2 regions of the Pseudomonas sp. PA1(2017) genome follow, and region 2 is predicted to be linked to the other one. Evidence: predicted binding sites of a transcription regulator. Region 2 holds the regulator's gene; the other holds the start of a gene.
The links. Region 2 encodes sigma-54, which starts transcription at its own class of promoters, with help from an activator protein. Its sites were predicted from a motif close to ANTGGCATNNANNTTGCTNT; they were not measured.
Positions count from the first base shown of each region.

Region 1: BVH01_RS18920 (circularly permuted type 2 ATP-grasp protein) is a predicted target of sigma-54. The motif match lies at 3,908-3,927, and genes of this name have one in related genera.

Region 1 is NZ_MSXU01000013.1:123,148-130,109, forward strand. Features, by position in the region: gene BVH01_RS18910 (hypothetical protein) at 166-459, shown strand; gene BVH01_RS18915 (transglutaminase family protein) at 465-1,352, opposite strand; gene BVH01_RS18920 (circularly permuted type 2 ATP-grasp protein) at 1,349-3,829, opposite strand; gene BVH01_RS24525 (hypothetical protein) at 4,017-4,193, shown strand; gene BVH01_RS18925 (sensor histidine kinase) at 4,245-6,962, shown strand, end outside.
Region 2 is NZ_MSXU01000002.1:73,475-80,436, reverse strand. Features, by position in the region: gene BVH01_RS04645 (superoxide dismutase) at 1-303, shown strand, start outside; gene BVH01_RS24915 (hypothetical protein) at 325-459, shown strand; gene BVH01_RS04640 (HPr family phosphocarrier protein) at 475-747, opposite strand; gene rapZ (RNase adapter RapZ) at 760-1,617, opposite strand; gene ptsN (PTS IIA-like nitrogen regulatory protein PtsN) at 1,634-2,098, opposite strand; gene hpf (ribosome hibernation-promoting factor, HPF/YfiA family) at 2,114-2,422, opposite strand; gene BVH01_RS04620 (RNA polymerase factor sigma-54) at 2,511-4,019, opposite strand; gene lptB (LPS export ABC transporter ATP-binding protein) at 4,191-4,916, opposite strand; gene lptA (lipopolysaccharide transport periplasmic protein LptA) at 4,919-5,467, opposite strand; gene lptC (LPS export ABC transporter periplasmic protein LptC) at 5,454-6,023, opposite strand; gene BVH01_RS04600 (HAD family hydrolase) at 6,033-6,554, opposite strand; gene BVH01_RS04595 (KpsF/GutQ family sugar-phosphate isomerase) at 6,554-6,962, opposite strand, start outside.

The sequences.
Region 1 (6,962 bases), on a different contig from region 2:
ATAAGACTTTGAACAGGCTCTAAAAGCCTGCTTACGATCCGCCCCGTGAAAGCTGGCTCCGGCCGGGCGCCCTCGCGCTGGCGTTACTTTGTAACAGCCTACTGCCCAGGCATGCGCCTTTCCCTATACTGCGCTCCCTTCTTCTAGCCTGTGGAGCTTGATCCCGTGAACTTCTCGTCCTGGACACCCAAGGAGCGTCTGATTTGCGCAGCGTTCTTCGCCGTGGCCATTGCTTGCCTGCTGTACGGTTTCGCCTCGGGCGTTGCGCCGATGAGCAGCGAGTTCTTTTCGATGTTCGCCGTGGTTTCGCTAATCATCGGCCTGGCCCTGACCCCACGCTTCATGCTGCAACCGCTGAGCGAGAGCCTCGGCACCAACCTGTCCACCCCGCTGCGCATCGCGCTCGGCTTCTTCTGCGCCTTCCAACTGGTCGCGGTCATCCGTGTGCTTGCAAGCTGAGCAGACTAAAGCGGCGTGACCGTCACCTGCACATCAGGGTCATGATGGCCGCCGCCGAGAATCACCCCGCGCAGGGGTGACACGTCCCCGAAATCACGTCCCCAGGCCAGGGTGATGTGCTCCAGTGCCGGCAGCAAGTTGTTGGTGGGGTCGAAATCCACCCAGCCGTTGTCCGGGCAATACACCGATACCCAGGCGTGGGAAGCATCGGCACCGACCAGCCGCGCCTGCCCCGGCGGTGGCTGGGTCAGCAGGTAGCCGCTGACGTAGCGGGCGGCGAGCCCCCGCGAGCGCAGACAGGCGAGCATCAGATGAGCGAAGTCCTGGCACACCCCGCGGCGCTGCTCGAGCACGCTCGCCAGCGGCGTCGCCACCAGGGTGGCGCTGGCGTCGAAGGTGAACTCGCCGTGGATCTTCTGCATCAGCGCCTGCACCGCTTCCAGCAGTGGGCGCTCGGCTGGGAAGCAGTCGGCCGCGAAGGCTTCGAAAGCCGGTTCCAGGCCCACGTAGGGCGAGGCGAATCGGTAGCGCAGCGCCTCCAGCGCCTCTGTAGCCCAGGCGCGTCGCTGGTAGCGCAGGGCCTGGCGTACGGTGGTCCAGGATGGCGAGCCGTGCAGGTCGACCGGACGGCGCGGCAGCACTTCGACGGTCAATTGCGCCCGTACGTGCAGAGCGTCGTGGGGCCGCTCGAAGGCCAGGCGGGTCAGCGGGTTACCGAACACATCGACGCCATCGTGACGCTGGCAGGGCTGCGGACCGACCTGCAGGTCGTGCATCAGGCAGCGCTGCCACGGACAGTCGCGCGGCCACAGATGCGCCAGCTGCTGGGCCAGGGAAACCGGCGCCGCATAGCGGTAATGGGTGTCGTGCAGCACCTGATAACGGCGACTCATGACGACTGGGTTCCCTGGCTGGCAGCCACGTGGGCGAAGAAGCGCAGGCTCAGTTGCTCGGAAACCGCTCCTGCGGCCTGGCCGATGGCATCGAGCAGCCCGACCAGTCCTTCGAGCACAGCACGAATGCCGCCGCTACCGAACAACGGGTTTTCCAGGCTGTGGAGATCGAGGGCGCTCAAGCGTCGCTCGAGCTGCGCGAGCTCGGGATTGGCCGGGATGTCGAAGCCCTGGGCGAGGCGTTTCAGGGCACGCAGCAGCAGGCGCAGCTGATACAGCACGGCGTGCGGGTTGCGCTCATCGAGCAGCAGCAGGTCGAGCACCGGAATCAGCTGCGCGCTGGCCATGTAGCGCGTGCGGTAAGTGATCGAGCTGTTGCCCAGCTCCAGCAGCCAATCCAGTGCCGAAGCGTCGTCGCTGGCGCCGATGCGCAGGAAGCCACCGATGCTGTCGCAGAGAAACTGCAGGCGCTCGATGCAGCGGCCGATCATCAGGAAGCGCCAGCCGTCATCGCGGGTCATGTCATCGAGGGCGAACCCGGACAGCGCAGCCAACGAGATCATCAGCCGATTGAGTACATCCAGTAGTTGCCCGAGGTCGCCTTCACGGCCCTCCAGGCGTTGCAGGTCGCGCTGCAACTCCACCATGGCCTGCCAGTTGGCCTGGGACAGCTTGCCGCGCACGCTGCCGGCCGTCCATTGCAGGCGCTGCAGGTTGACGCGCACGCTGGCCGGCCACTCGGTGCCGAGCAGCGCCTCACGCAGACGCGCCTCCACGCTGCCGTGAGCTTCATCGGGCAGGGTGCCGAGCTTTTCGGCGAGCTGGAACATCGCCTGCAGCGCACGCGGGTCGTCGTCGTCATCGACGTAGCGCGCCAGCATGATGCGCAACAGCCGCGCATTGTCCTCGCAGCGCTCGCTGTAGCGCCCGAACCAGAACAGGTTTTCCACCACCCGCGACGGGAGGTAGGGATCGCTGCGCACCAGATCGGCAGCGCCCAGGGCGCGCGTGCCCTGCCATTGCTCACTCGGCGCCTGGCGCTCGCCCAACACCCAGGTGTCCTTGCTGACGCCGCCGCGCTGCATCGACACCACCTCGGTATCGGCGGCCACGGCCACCCGGGTCAGGCCGCCAGGCATCACCCGATAGCCGTCGCCGCTGGCCACGGCGAACACGCGCATGCCGATGGTGCGCGGCTGCATGCCCTGCTCGCCGAGCCACACCGGCGCCTGGGACAGTTGCACGGGCGCCTGGGCCACATAGGCCTCGGGCTGCTGACGCAGGCGGCTGGCCAGTTGTTCGGCATCAGGGCTGCCGCCGTGCCCAGGCGTCAGACGCTGGGCCGCCGAACAGGGGCGAATCAGCCAGTTCGGCAGGTCTTCGAGCACCTGGGCCAGTACCGGCGCCTCCCCGCACCAGGCACTGGTAATGCCAGGCAACGACAGCGGCTCGCCGAGCCATCGCTCGCTGATCGCCGGCAGGAATGCACTCAAGCCCGGTGCCTCCAGCAGGCCGCAGCCCAGGGCATTGGCCATCAGCACGCGACCCTGGCGTACCACTTCCAGCAACCCGGGCACGCCGAGCGCCGAATCGCTGCGCAGCTCCAGGGGGTCGCAGAAATCGTCATCGAGGCGGCGCAGCACAGCATGCACCCGCTGCAACCCCGCGAGCGTCTTCAGGTAGAGCGTGGCGTCGCGCACGGTCAGGTCGCTGCCTTCCACCAGCGGGTAGCCGAGCTGACGCGCCAGGTACAGGTGCTCGAAGTAGCTCTCGTTGAAACGCCCGGCGGTCAGCACAACCACCAGCGGCGTGTCGTTGCCGGCCGGCGCCTGGCTGGTCAGGGTGTCCTGCAGAGTGCGAAAGAAACTGGCCAGGTGCTGCACGCCAAGATCGCGATACAGCTCGGGAAAGGCCCGCGAGATGATCTGCCGGTTTTCAAGGGCGAAACCGGCACCGGCCGGCGCCTGGGTGCGATCGGCAATCACCCGCCACTGGCCGTCCGCCGAGCGGGCCAGGTCCACCGCGTACAGATGCAGGTAAGTGCTGCCGGGCGGCTGCACACCCTGGCACGGCCACAGGAAGCTCTCATGGCCGAACACCAGTTCCGGCGGCAGCAACCCATCGGCGAGCAACTGCTGAGGGCCATAAAGGTCGGCCAGCACCTTGTCGAGCAGGCCCGCGCGCTGCGCCACGCCCGCAGCAATGGCCTGCCATTCGGCCGCCGGAATCAGATTGGGCAGCAGGTCCAGCTCCCAGGGCCGATCGGCGCCATCGGGATCGGCGTAGACGTTGTAGGTGACGCCGTTGGCCTGGATCTGCCGGGTGACCATGGCCTGACGCTGCTGCAACTGCGCGGGCGTATTGCGCCGCAGTTGGCTCAGCACGGGCCGCCAGTGCGCGCGCGGCTGCCCGTGGCGGTCGAGCAGTTCGTCATAGGCCGCCTCGTCAGGCAGGTAACAGGCAAGCAGATCAGGCATGAAGATTCCAGTGCAGTGCATCGATGGCGCGGCAACTTCTCGCGCCGTGAAAGCGTAGCCGCTGTGGGCGTCGATCGGCCAGCAAGATATGCGCCAGCGCACTGCCACGCCCCAGCGCCGCACGATGCCCCTTCGCCAGCGCCCTGCGCTTCCGTTACCATCGGCACATCCAGTAGCGAGACGCGGCATGTATATCTATCGATTGGTTCTGATTCTGGTAGTCGGCATCTACCTGTTCTCGCCTGCCATCATGGACTGGTGGATCGATCCCAACGGTGCCTGGTACCGCCCCTACATGCTGTGGCTGATCCTCATCGTGGTGACCTTCATCCTGCAGAGCCAGCGCGATGCCGACGAGCTCTGACCCGATGCGCCAGCCAAAACCCGCCGCCGCCCCTGACTCGCCGAGCCGTGAATGCCGATGAACTTTAGCCTCGGTGGGCTGATGCTGATCAGCGCCGCCTACCTGCTGGTGCTTTTCGCCGTCGCCTGGTGCGCCGACCGCGGCCTGATTCCGCGCCGCTTCATCCGTCACCCACTGACCTACACCCTGTCGTTGGGTGTGTACGCCAGCGCCTGGGCCTTCTATGGCAGTGTCGGCCTGGCCTATCAGTACGGCTACGGCTTCCTGGCCAGTTACCTGGGCGTGACCGGCGCCTTCCTGCTCGCCCCGGTGCTGCTCTACCCCATCCTGCGCATCACCCGCACCTATCAGTTGTCGTCGCTGGCCGACCTGTTCGCCTTCCGTTTCCGCAGTACCTGGGCCGGTGCGCTGAGCACCCTGTGCATGCTGATAGCCGTGCTGCCGCTGCTGGCCCTGCAGATCCAGGCGGTGACCGATGCCATCGGCATCCTCACCCGCGAGGCGGTGCAGCCACAGGTCGCCCTGGCGTTCTGCGGGCTGTTCATCCTGGTGACCATCCTGTTCGGCGCGCGTCACCTGGCCACCCGGGAAAAACACGAAGGCCTGGTGTTCGCCATCGCCTTCGAGTCGGTGGTCAAGCTGCTGGCCATGTGCGCCATCGGCCTTTACGCCCTGTATGCGGTATTCGACGGCCCCCGCGAGCTGGAGCAATGGCTGGTGCTCAACCAGGCTGCCCTGGCCAGCCTGCACACGCCCCTGCAGGAAGGCCCATGGCGCACCCTGCTGCTGGTGTTCTTCGCTTCGGCGATCGTCATGCCGCACATGTACCACATGACCTTTACCGAGAACCTCAACCCCCGCGCCCTGGTCAGCGCCAGTTGGGGCCTGCCACTGTTCCTGCTGCTGATGAGCCTGGCGGTGCCCCTGGTGCTGTGGGCCGGACTAAGGCTGGGCTCGACCACCAGCCCGGAATATTTCACCCTCGGCCTGGGCATCGCCGTGGACAGCCCAGCGCTCGCGCTGATCGCCTACATCGGCGGCCTTTCGGCTTCCAGCGGGCTGATCATCGTCACCACCCTGGCGCTGTCCGGCATGCTGCTCAACCACGTGGTGCTACCGCTCTATCAGCCGCCAGCCGAAGGCAACATATACCGCTGGCTGAAGTGGACGCGCCGCGCGCTGATCGTCGCCATCATTCTGGCCAGCTACGCCTTCTACAACCTGCTCGACGCCCAGCAGGACCTGGCCAACCTGGGCATCGTCTCCTTCGTCGCCACCCTGCAGTTCCTGCCTGGCGTGCTCTCGGTGCTGTACTGGCCGACCGCCAATCGCCGCGGTTTCATTGCAGGATTGCTGGCCGGTATCGCGGTGTGGGGCGTGAGCATGCTGCTGCCGCTGCTCGGCACGCTGCCGGGCCTGTACGTGCCGGTGCTGGATCTGGTCTACGTGCTCGATGACAGCAGCTGGCACCTGGCGGCCATCGCCTCGCTGGCCATCAACGTGCTGGTGTTCACCCTGGTCTCGGTATTCACCGACTCCAGCCCGGAGGAAGACAGCGCCGCCGAAGCCTGCGCAGTGGACAACGTACGCCGCCCGCAACGCCGCGAGCTGCTGGCCCTGTCACCCCAGGAATTCGCCGCCCAGCTGGCCAAGCCGCTGGGTGCCAAGACCGCCCAGCGCGAGGTCGAACAGGCCCTGCGCGACCTCCACCTGCCCTTCGACGAGAGCCGACCCTACGCGCTGCGCCGCCTGCGTGATCGCCTGGAGGCCAACCTGTCCGGCCTGATGGGCCCCAGCGTGGCCCAGGACATCATCGAATCCTTCCTGCCCTACAAATCCGGCAGCGAAGGCTACGTGACCGAGGACATCCACTTCATCGAGAGCCGCCTGGAGGATTACCACTCGCGCCTCACCGGCCTCGCCGCCGAGCTCGATGCCCTGCGCCGCTACCACCGCCAGACCCTGCAGGAGTTGCCCATGGGCGTCTGTTCGCTGGCCAAGGATCACGAGATCCTGATGTGGAACAAGGCCATGGAAGAACTCACCGAGATTCCCGCCCAGCGCATCGTCGGCTCGCGCCTGTCGACCCTCGCCGAGCCGTGGCGGGAGTTGCTGCAGAGTTTCACCGAGATTCCCGACGAGCACCTGCACAAACAGCGCCTGGCCCTCGACGGCCAGACCCGCTGGCTGAACCTGCACAAGGCGGCCATCGACGAGCCTCTGGCGCCCGGTAACAGCGGGCTGGTCCTGCTGGTCGAGGATCTCACCGATACGCAGATGCTCGAAGACAAGCTGGTGCACTCCGAGCGCCTGGCCAGCATCGGCCGCCTGGCCGCAGGGGTGGCCCACGAAATCGGCAACCCGATCACCGGCATCGCCTGCCTGGCGCAGAACCTGCGCGAGGAACGCGAGGGCGATCCTGAACTGACCGAGATCAGCGGGCAGATCCTCGAACAGACCAAGCGGGTCACGCGCATCGTTCACTCACTGATGAACTTCGCCCACTCCGGTAACCACCAGCAGGCGGACGAACCGGTGTGCCTGGCCGAAGTCGCCCAGGAAGCCATCGGCCTGCTGGCCCTCAACCGGCGCAGCGTCGACGTGCAGTTCTTCAACCTGTGCGACCCCGCACACCGCGCCGGAGGCGACCCCCAGCGCCTGGCCCAGGTGCTCATCAACCTGCTCAGCAATGCCCGCGACGCCTCGCCCGAAGGCGGCGCGATCCGCGTGCGCAGCGAAGCGTCGGAACACACCGTCGACCTGATCGTC
Region 2 (6,962 bases):
ATCGACAGCCAGTTGGGTGGCTTCGAGGCGTTCAAGGAAGCCTTCACCAAGGCTGCACTGACCCGCTTCGGCAGTGGCTGGGCCTGGCTCAGCGTGACGCCGCAGAAAAAGCTGGTGGTCGAAAGTACCGGTAACCAGGACAGCCCGCTGATGAACGGCAACACGCCGATCCTCGGCCTGGACGTGTGGGAGCACGCCTATTACCTGCGTTACCAGAATCGTCGTCCGGAATACATCGGCGCGTTCTATAACGTGGTCGATTGGGCGGAAGTTGCCCGTCGCTATCAAGCCGCGCTGGCGTGATTCACGTTTTCGGGAGCATCCATGAGCCCACTGCATGAGCTGATCGTGGCCAACCGCCGCTCGCTGCGTTATGCATTGGGTTTCATGGTGGTTTTTGCGGGCGGGTTGATCCTCGCCCTCAAACTCCTCGACGGCGCTTCGGCCTGGTTCCTCTGAGCGGCTGCGCCTCGGTTATTCGCCTTCGTCGAAGTAGTTGTTGATCAGGTCGACCAGCGCCTGAAGCGCCTCGTCCTCGCGTTCACCTTCGGTCAGCAGGTGCACGTTGGTGCCTTTGCCTGCCGCCAGCATCATCACCGCCATGATGCTCTTGCCGTCGACCATCGATTCGGCACTACGACCAATCTTGATCTGGCACGGAAAGCGCCCCGCGACGCCAACGAACTTGGCGGCGGCCCGGGCATGCAGACCGAGCTTGTTGATGATGGTGATTTCACGGGCGGGCATCGCAGCAATTCCTTAACTGAGGTCGCGGTGGCGGATCTGAACGTTCTTCAGTAGCGGCTTGAGGGCCTGGCCCAGGCGATTGGCCAGATAGACGGAGCGGTGATGACCACCCGTGCAGCCGATACCCACGGTCACGTAGGAGCGGTTGCTGGCGGCGAAGCGCGGTAGCCACTTGTGCAGGTAGGTGTAGATGTCCTGATACATTTCCTCGACATCCGCCTGTGCTGCCAGATATTCCTCTACGGGCTGCTCCAGGCCGGTGAAATCACGCAGCTCGGGTTTCCAGTAAGGATTGGGCAGGCAGCGCACGTCGAACACCAGATCGGCGTCCACCGGCATGCCGCGCTTGAAGCCGAACGATTCGATCAGATAGGCGGTGCCTGGCTCTGACTGGTTGAGCAGGCGCAGTTTGAGAATGTCGCGCAACTGATACAGATTCAGGTGCGTGGTATCGATCTTCAGGTCGGCCCGGTCGATGATCGGGCTCAGCAACTTGACCTCGGCGACCATGGCCTCGGCCAGGGAGCGCTGATCGTTGGTCAGTGGATGGCGGCGGCGGGTTTCCGAGAAGCGCTTGAGCAGGGTCTCCTCACTGGCATCCAGGTACAGCACATCACAGTGGATATTGCGCGAGCGAACCTCATCGAGCAGTTCGGCGAAGCGCCTGAGCTGGCTGGGCAGGTTGCGTGCGTCGATGGACACCGCCACCTGCGGATGCAGCAATTCGGTGTTGGGTAATGCGCGCTCCGCCAGCTCTGGCAGCAACCCAGCGGGCAGGTTGTCGATGCAATAGAACCCATTGTCTTCGAGCACATCGAGCGCCGTGCTCTTGCCCGAGCCGGAACGACCGCTGACGATGATCAGGCGCATGGGTTCACCCCGCAGGCTATTGGCCGTTCTGGACGTTCACGACGGTCTGGTACAGGGATTCGCTGTCTTGAGCCTGGCGAAGCCGTTCGCGGACATCCTCACGGTCGAACATGCTGGCGATCTGGCGCAGCAGTTCGAGGTGTTCGTCGGTGGCCGCCTCAGGAACCAGCAGCACGAAGAGCAGGTCGACGGGGGCGCCATCGATAGCGTCGAAGTCGACCGCAGTGCTCAGCTTGAGCAGGGCACTGATCGGCGTGCTACAGCCGGGCAGGCGGCAGTGGGGAATGGCGATGCCGTTACCGAAGCCAGTCGAACCGAGCTTCTCGCGGGCGATCAGGCTTTCATAGATGGTCTGGCCATCGAGATCGGGCAGGTCACGCGCGATCACGCTGGCTATCTGTTCGAGGACGCGTTTCTTGCTGCCGCCCGGCACGTTCACCAGGGAACGGCCGGGGGTCAGGATGGTTTCAAGTCGGATCATAGGAGAAGGACGAACTCAGCGGGCCATTGCGCCCTGCTGGCGATCGAGCTGTTTTTCCTTGTGCTTGATAAGTTGGCGATCGAGTTTGTCGGTGAGTAGATCGATGGCTGCATACATGTCGTCGTGCTCGGCATTGGCCACCACTTCGCCTCCTGCGATGTGCAAGGTGGCTTCGACTTTCTGCTTGAGTTTCTCGACCTCCAGGATGACCTGCACATTGGTGATCTTGTCGAAGTGTCGCTCGAGGCGCTCGAGCTTTTCTTCGATGTAGCTGCGTAGTGCGTCTGTCACATCCAGCTGGTGTCCACTGATGTTGACTTGCATACCGCTTCTCCTTGTTGCCGTGTGTGAGTGGCGGGTGTTGAACCCGCCGCAGGAACACTGGGGCTTCGCTTTCGCTACAAGGGCTCCCTTACATCAGTCGCTTGCGTTCGCTCGAAGGCGCTATACCGAGCGATTCACGGTACTTGGCGACTGTGCGGCGCGCCACTTGAATGCCCTGTGCTTCCAGTAAACCAGCGATCTTGCTGTCGCTCAATGGCTTTTTCGCATTTTCCGCTGCGACCAGTTTTTTGATGATTGCGCGGATCGCGGTCGACGAACATTCACCGCCTTCGGAGGTGCTGACATGACTGGAGAAGAAGTACTTCAGCTCGTAAATGCCACGCGGTGTGTGCATGTACTTCTGGGTGGTGACGCGGGAGATGGTCGACTCGTGCATGCCTACCGCCTCGGCGATGTCGTGCAGTACCAGTGGTTTCATCGCCTCGTCGCCATAATCCAGGAAGCCGCGCTGGTGCTCGACGATCTGCGTGGCGACCTTCATAAGGGTTTCGTTGCGGCTCTGCAGGCTCTTGATGAACCAGCGTGCTTCCTGCAACTGGTTGCGCATGAAGGTGTTGTCGGCGCTGGAGTCGGCGCGCTTCACGAAGCCGGCATACTGGGCGTTGACGCGCAGACGCGGCATGGCTTCCTGGTTGAGCTCGACCAGCCAGCGATCATTGTGCTTGCGCACGATCACGTCCGGCACCACGTACTCCGGTTCGCTGGACTCGATCTGCGAGCCGGGTCGCGGGTTGAGGCTCTGGATCAGCTCGATGACCGGGCGCAGCTCATCTTCCTTGAGTTTCATGCGGCGCATCAGCTGACTGTAGTCACGGTTGCCGAGCAGATCCAGATAATCGCTGGTCAGGCGCTGCGCTTCGCTGAGCCAGGGCGTGGAGGCGGGCAGTTGGCGCAGTTGCAGGAGCAGGCACTCGCGCAGATCCCGTGCAGCGATGCCCGATGGCTCGAACTGCTGGATACGGTGCAGAACGGCTTCGACTTCATCCAGCTCGACGTCCAGCTCGGGGTCGAACGACTCGACGATTTCGTCGAGGGTTTCCTCCAGATAGCCCTGGTCGTTGATGCAGTCGATGAGCGTCACGGCGATCAGGCGGTCCTTGTCGGACATGGGCGCCAGATTGAGTTGCCAGAGCATATGGCTCTGCAGGCTCTCGCCGGATGAGGTGCGGGTGGTGAAATCCCATTCGTCATCATCGTTGCTAGGCAGGCTGCTGGCGCTGGTCTGGTAGATGTCTTCCCAGGCCGTGTCGACGGGCAATTCGTTGGGAATGCGTTCGCCCCATTCACCCTCTTCGAGGTTGTCGACGGTCTGGGTGCTTTCCTGGAAGCTGGATTCCTGAAAGGTCTCTTCCTGGGCGGCGGGCGAGGTCGGGCTTTCGGCGCCATCGGCCATCGGGTCGGAATTGTCGAAGTCTTCGCCTTCTTCCTGACGCTCCAGCATCGGGTTGGATTCCAGCGCCTCCTGGATTTCCTGTTGCAGGTCCAGGGTCGACAGTTGGAGCAGGCGAATGGCTTGTTGCAGCTGCGGTGTCATCGTCAGCTGCTGGCCCATTTTCAGGACTAGCGATGGTTTCATTGCAGACCTTATCCGGCGTCTGTACGTAATCCACGACAGGGCGACGAAGCGCCACTAGGAAGCAAATTATATGCCTGAATCCAAGCCCTTTGCCTAGAGCCTGTTACCATTTCGTTTCGATGTCGCTCGGACGGTAACAGGCTCTTGCAGAGGTTCATGGGGAGGGATCCGCTACAGGCGGAATTCGTGACCCAGGTAGACGTCCTTGACAGTCTGGTTGGCCAGGATCGCCGCCGAATCGCCTTCGGCAATGAGCTGGCCCTCGCTGACGATGTAGGCGGTTTCGCAGATGTCCAGGGTTTCGCGCACGTTGTGATCGGTAATCAGCACGCCAATGCCCTTGGCCTTGAGGTGGTGAATGATCTGCTTGATATCACCGACCGAAATGGGGTCCACGCCGGCGAAGGGTTCATCGAGCAGGATGAATTTCGGCGAGGTGGCCAGGGCGCGGGCAATTTCGACGCGGCGGCGTTCACCACCGGACAGGCTCATGCCCAGGTTGTCGCGAATATGAGTGATGTGGAATTCCTGCAGCAGGCTCTCGAGTTCCTGCAGCCGCTGTTCGCGGTTGAGGTCTTTACGGGTTTCCAGAATCGCCATGATGTTGTCGGAAACGCTGAGCTTGCGGAAGATCGAGGCTTCCTGGGGCAGGTAGCCAATCCCGGCGCGCGCGCGGCCGTGCATCGGCTGGTGGCTGACGTCGAGGTCGTCGATCAGTACGCGGCCCTGATCGGCCTGTACCAGGCCTACGATCATGTAGAAGCACGTGGTCTTGCCGGCGCCGTTGGGGCCGAGCAAACCGACGATCTGGCCGCTTTCGATGCTCAGGCTCACGTCGCGCACGACCTGGCGACCCTTGTAGCTCTTGGCCAGGTGCTGGGCTTTGAGAGTCGCCATGGTTATTGGCCCTGCTCGGCAGCGGGGGCTGCCTTCTTCTGCGGCTGGATCACCATGTCGATGCGCGGGCGCGGGCTCGACACGTTGGTGCCGGTGGCGCGGCCGGCGTTTACGATCTGACGGCGCGTGTCGTAGACGATCTTCTCGCCTTCGAAGGTGTTGCCTTCCTGCACGACCTTAGCCTGATCGATCAGCACGATGCGCTCGTTGGCGGCGAAGTACTGGATGGTCAGGCCGTACGCCTTGACGATCTGCTTGTCGGCGGCCGGCTTCTGCTCGTAATAGGCAGGTTTGCCCACCGAGGTGAACACGTCGACTTCACCCTGCGCATTCTGGGTGATGGTGACGGTGTCGCCGGTGATCTTCATGGTGCCCTGAGTGATCACCACGTCGCCGCGGTATACCGCCACGCCTTGTTTGTCGTCCAGTTCAGCGCTGTCGGCCTGCACGCGGATCGGTTGATCGCGGTCACTCGGCAGAGCCCAGGCGCTTACGCTTCCGAGCGTGGCGCCGAGGCTGAGAAGTAGGGGGAGGGTTTTAACGAACCTCATGCTGGCCTCTTACGTTGGACTGCAGGATCATCCTGCCGTCATTCAAGTACGCTTTCATTCCTTGTGCCGTGGTCACCCCATTGGCCGCGTCGATTCTAACGGCTTGCTGGGTCTGCGCATATTCCTTCTGCGGGAATACGGTCAGGCGGCTGGTGGTGAGTATAGTGGGGCGGCCCTTTTCGTCCGTACGCTCGACGCGCACCTGATCGATCAGTTCGACTTCGTTGCCGTCGGGGCCGACTTCGCCACGGGCGCTACGTACCTTCCAGGGCAGCTCGGTGCCGCGGAACAGGTTCATGCGCGGTTCGGTCAGCAGCGTGGTGTCGGTGCTCTGCACGTGCTCGAGTTTTTCGCTGGTCATGTCGTTCTGGATGCGACCGTCGGGCAGATACTGCACGCTGCGCGCGTTGATCGCATAGAAATCGATGGGGTTTTCCGGCCCGGTGTGCTGCGGCGCGCTGGAGAAGCTGTCCGGGTTGATGTTCCAGTAGCCGGCCGCCACCACCAGCAGTGCGCCGAAGGTCAGCAGGACGGGAGTGAGGAATTTGCGCAGCATCGGCGAGCCCTACAGGTAGACGGATTGGGCGGCGTCAAGCGTGCCCTGTCCGCGCATGATCAGTTCACAGAATTCACGAGCAGCGCCTTCGCCGCCCCGTGCCTGGGTCACGCCGTGGGCGTGCTGGCGCACGAAGTCGTTGGCGCTGGCCACGGCCATGCCCAGGCCGACGCGGCGAATCACCGGCAGGTCAGGCAGGTCATCGCCCAGGTAGGCCACCTGCTCGTAACTCAGGCCCAGTTCGCCGAGCAGCTCGTCGAGGACGTCGAGCTTGTCCTCGCGGCCCTGGTACAAGTGCTGGATGCCGAGGTTCTGGGCGCGGCGCTCGACCACCGGCGTTTTGCGACCGCTGATGATGGCAGTGCGCACGCCGGAGTTGATGAGCATCTTGATGCCCTGGCCGTCGAGCGTGTTGAAAGTCTTGAATTCGCTACCGTCGACCAGGAAATACAGCTTGCCATCGGTCAGCACGCCGTCGACGTCGAAGATCGCCAGTTTGATGGCGTGGGTGCGTTGCAGTAGATCGTTCATCACATTACCCCCGCGCGCAGCAGGTCGCCCAGGTTGAAGGCGCCGATCGGACGATGGTCCGTATCGACCACGATCAGAGCGCTGATCTTGTTGTCTTCCATGATCTTCAGGGCCTCGGCGGCAAGCATGTCGGCCCGGGCGGTCTTGCCATGGGGGGTCATGACGTCGTCGATGCGGGCATCGCGTACGTCGATGCCTTTGTCCAGGGCGCGACGCAAGTCGCCGTCAGTGAAGATGCCGGCCAGTCGACCGTCGCTTTCCAGAACGGCGGTCATGCCCAGGCCTTTCTGAGTCATTTCCAACAGGGCATCGCGCAGGCTGGTGCCGCGCTTGACCTGAGGCAGGCTGTCCCCGGCATGCATGACATTCTCCACCTTGAGCAGCAGGCGGCGACCCAGGGCACCACCG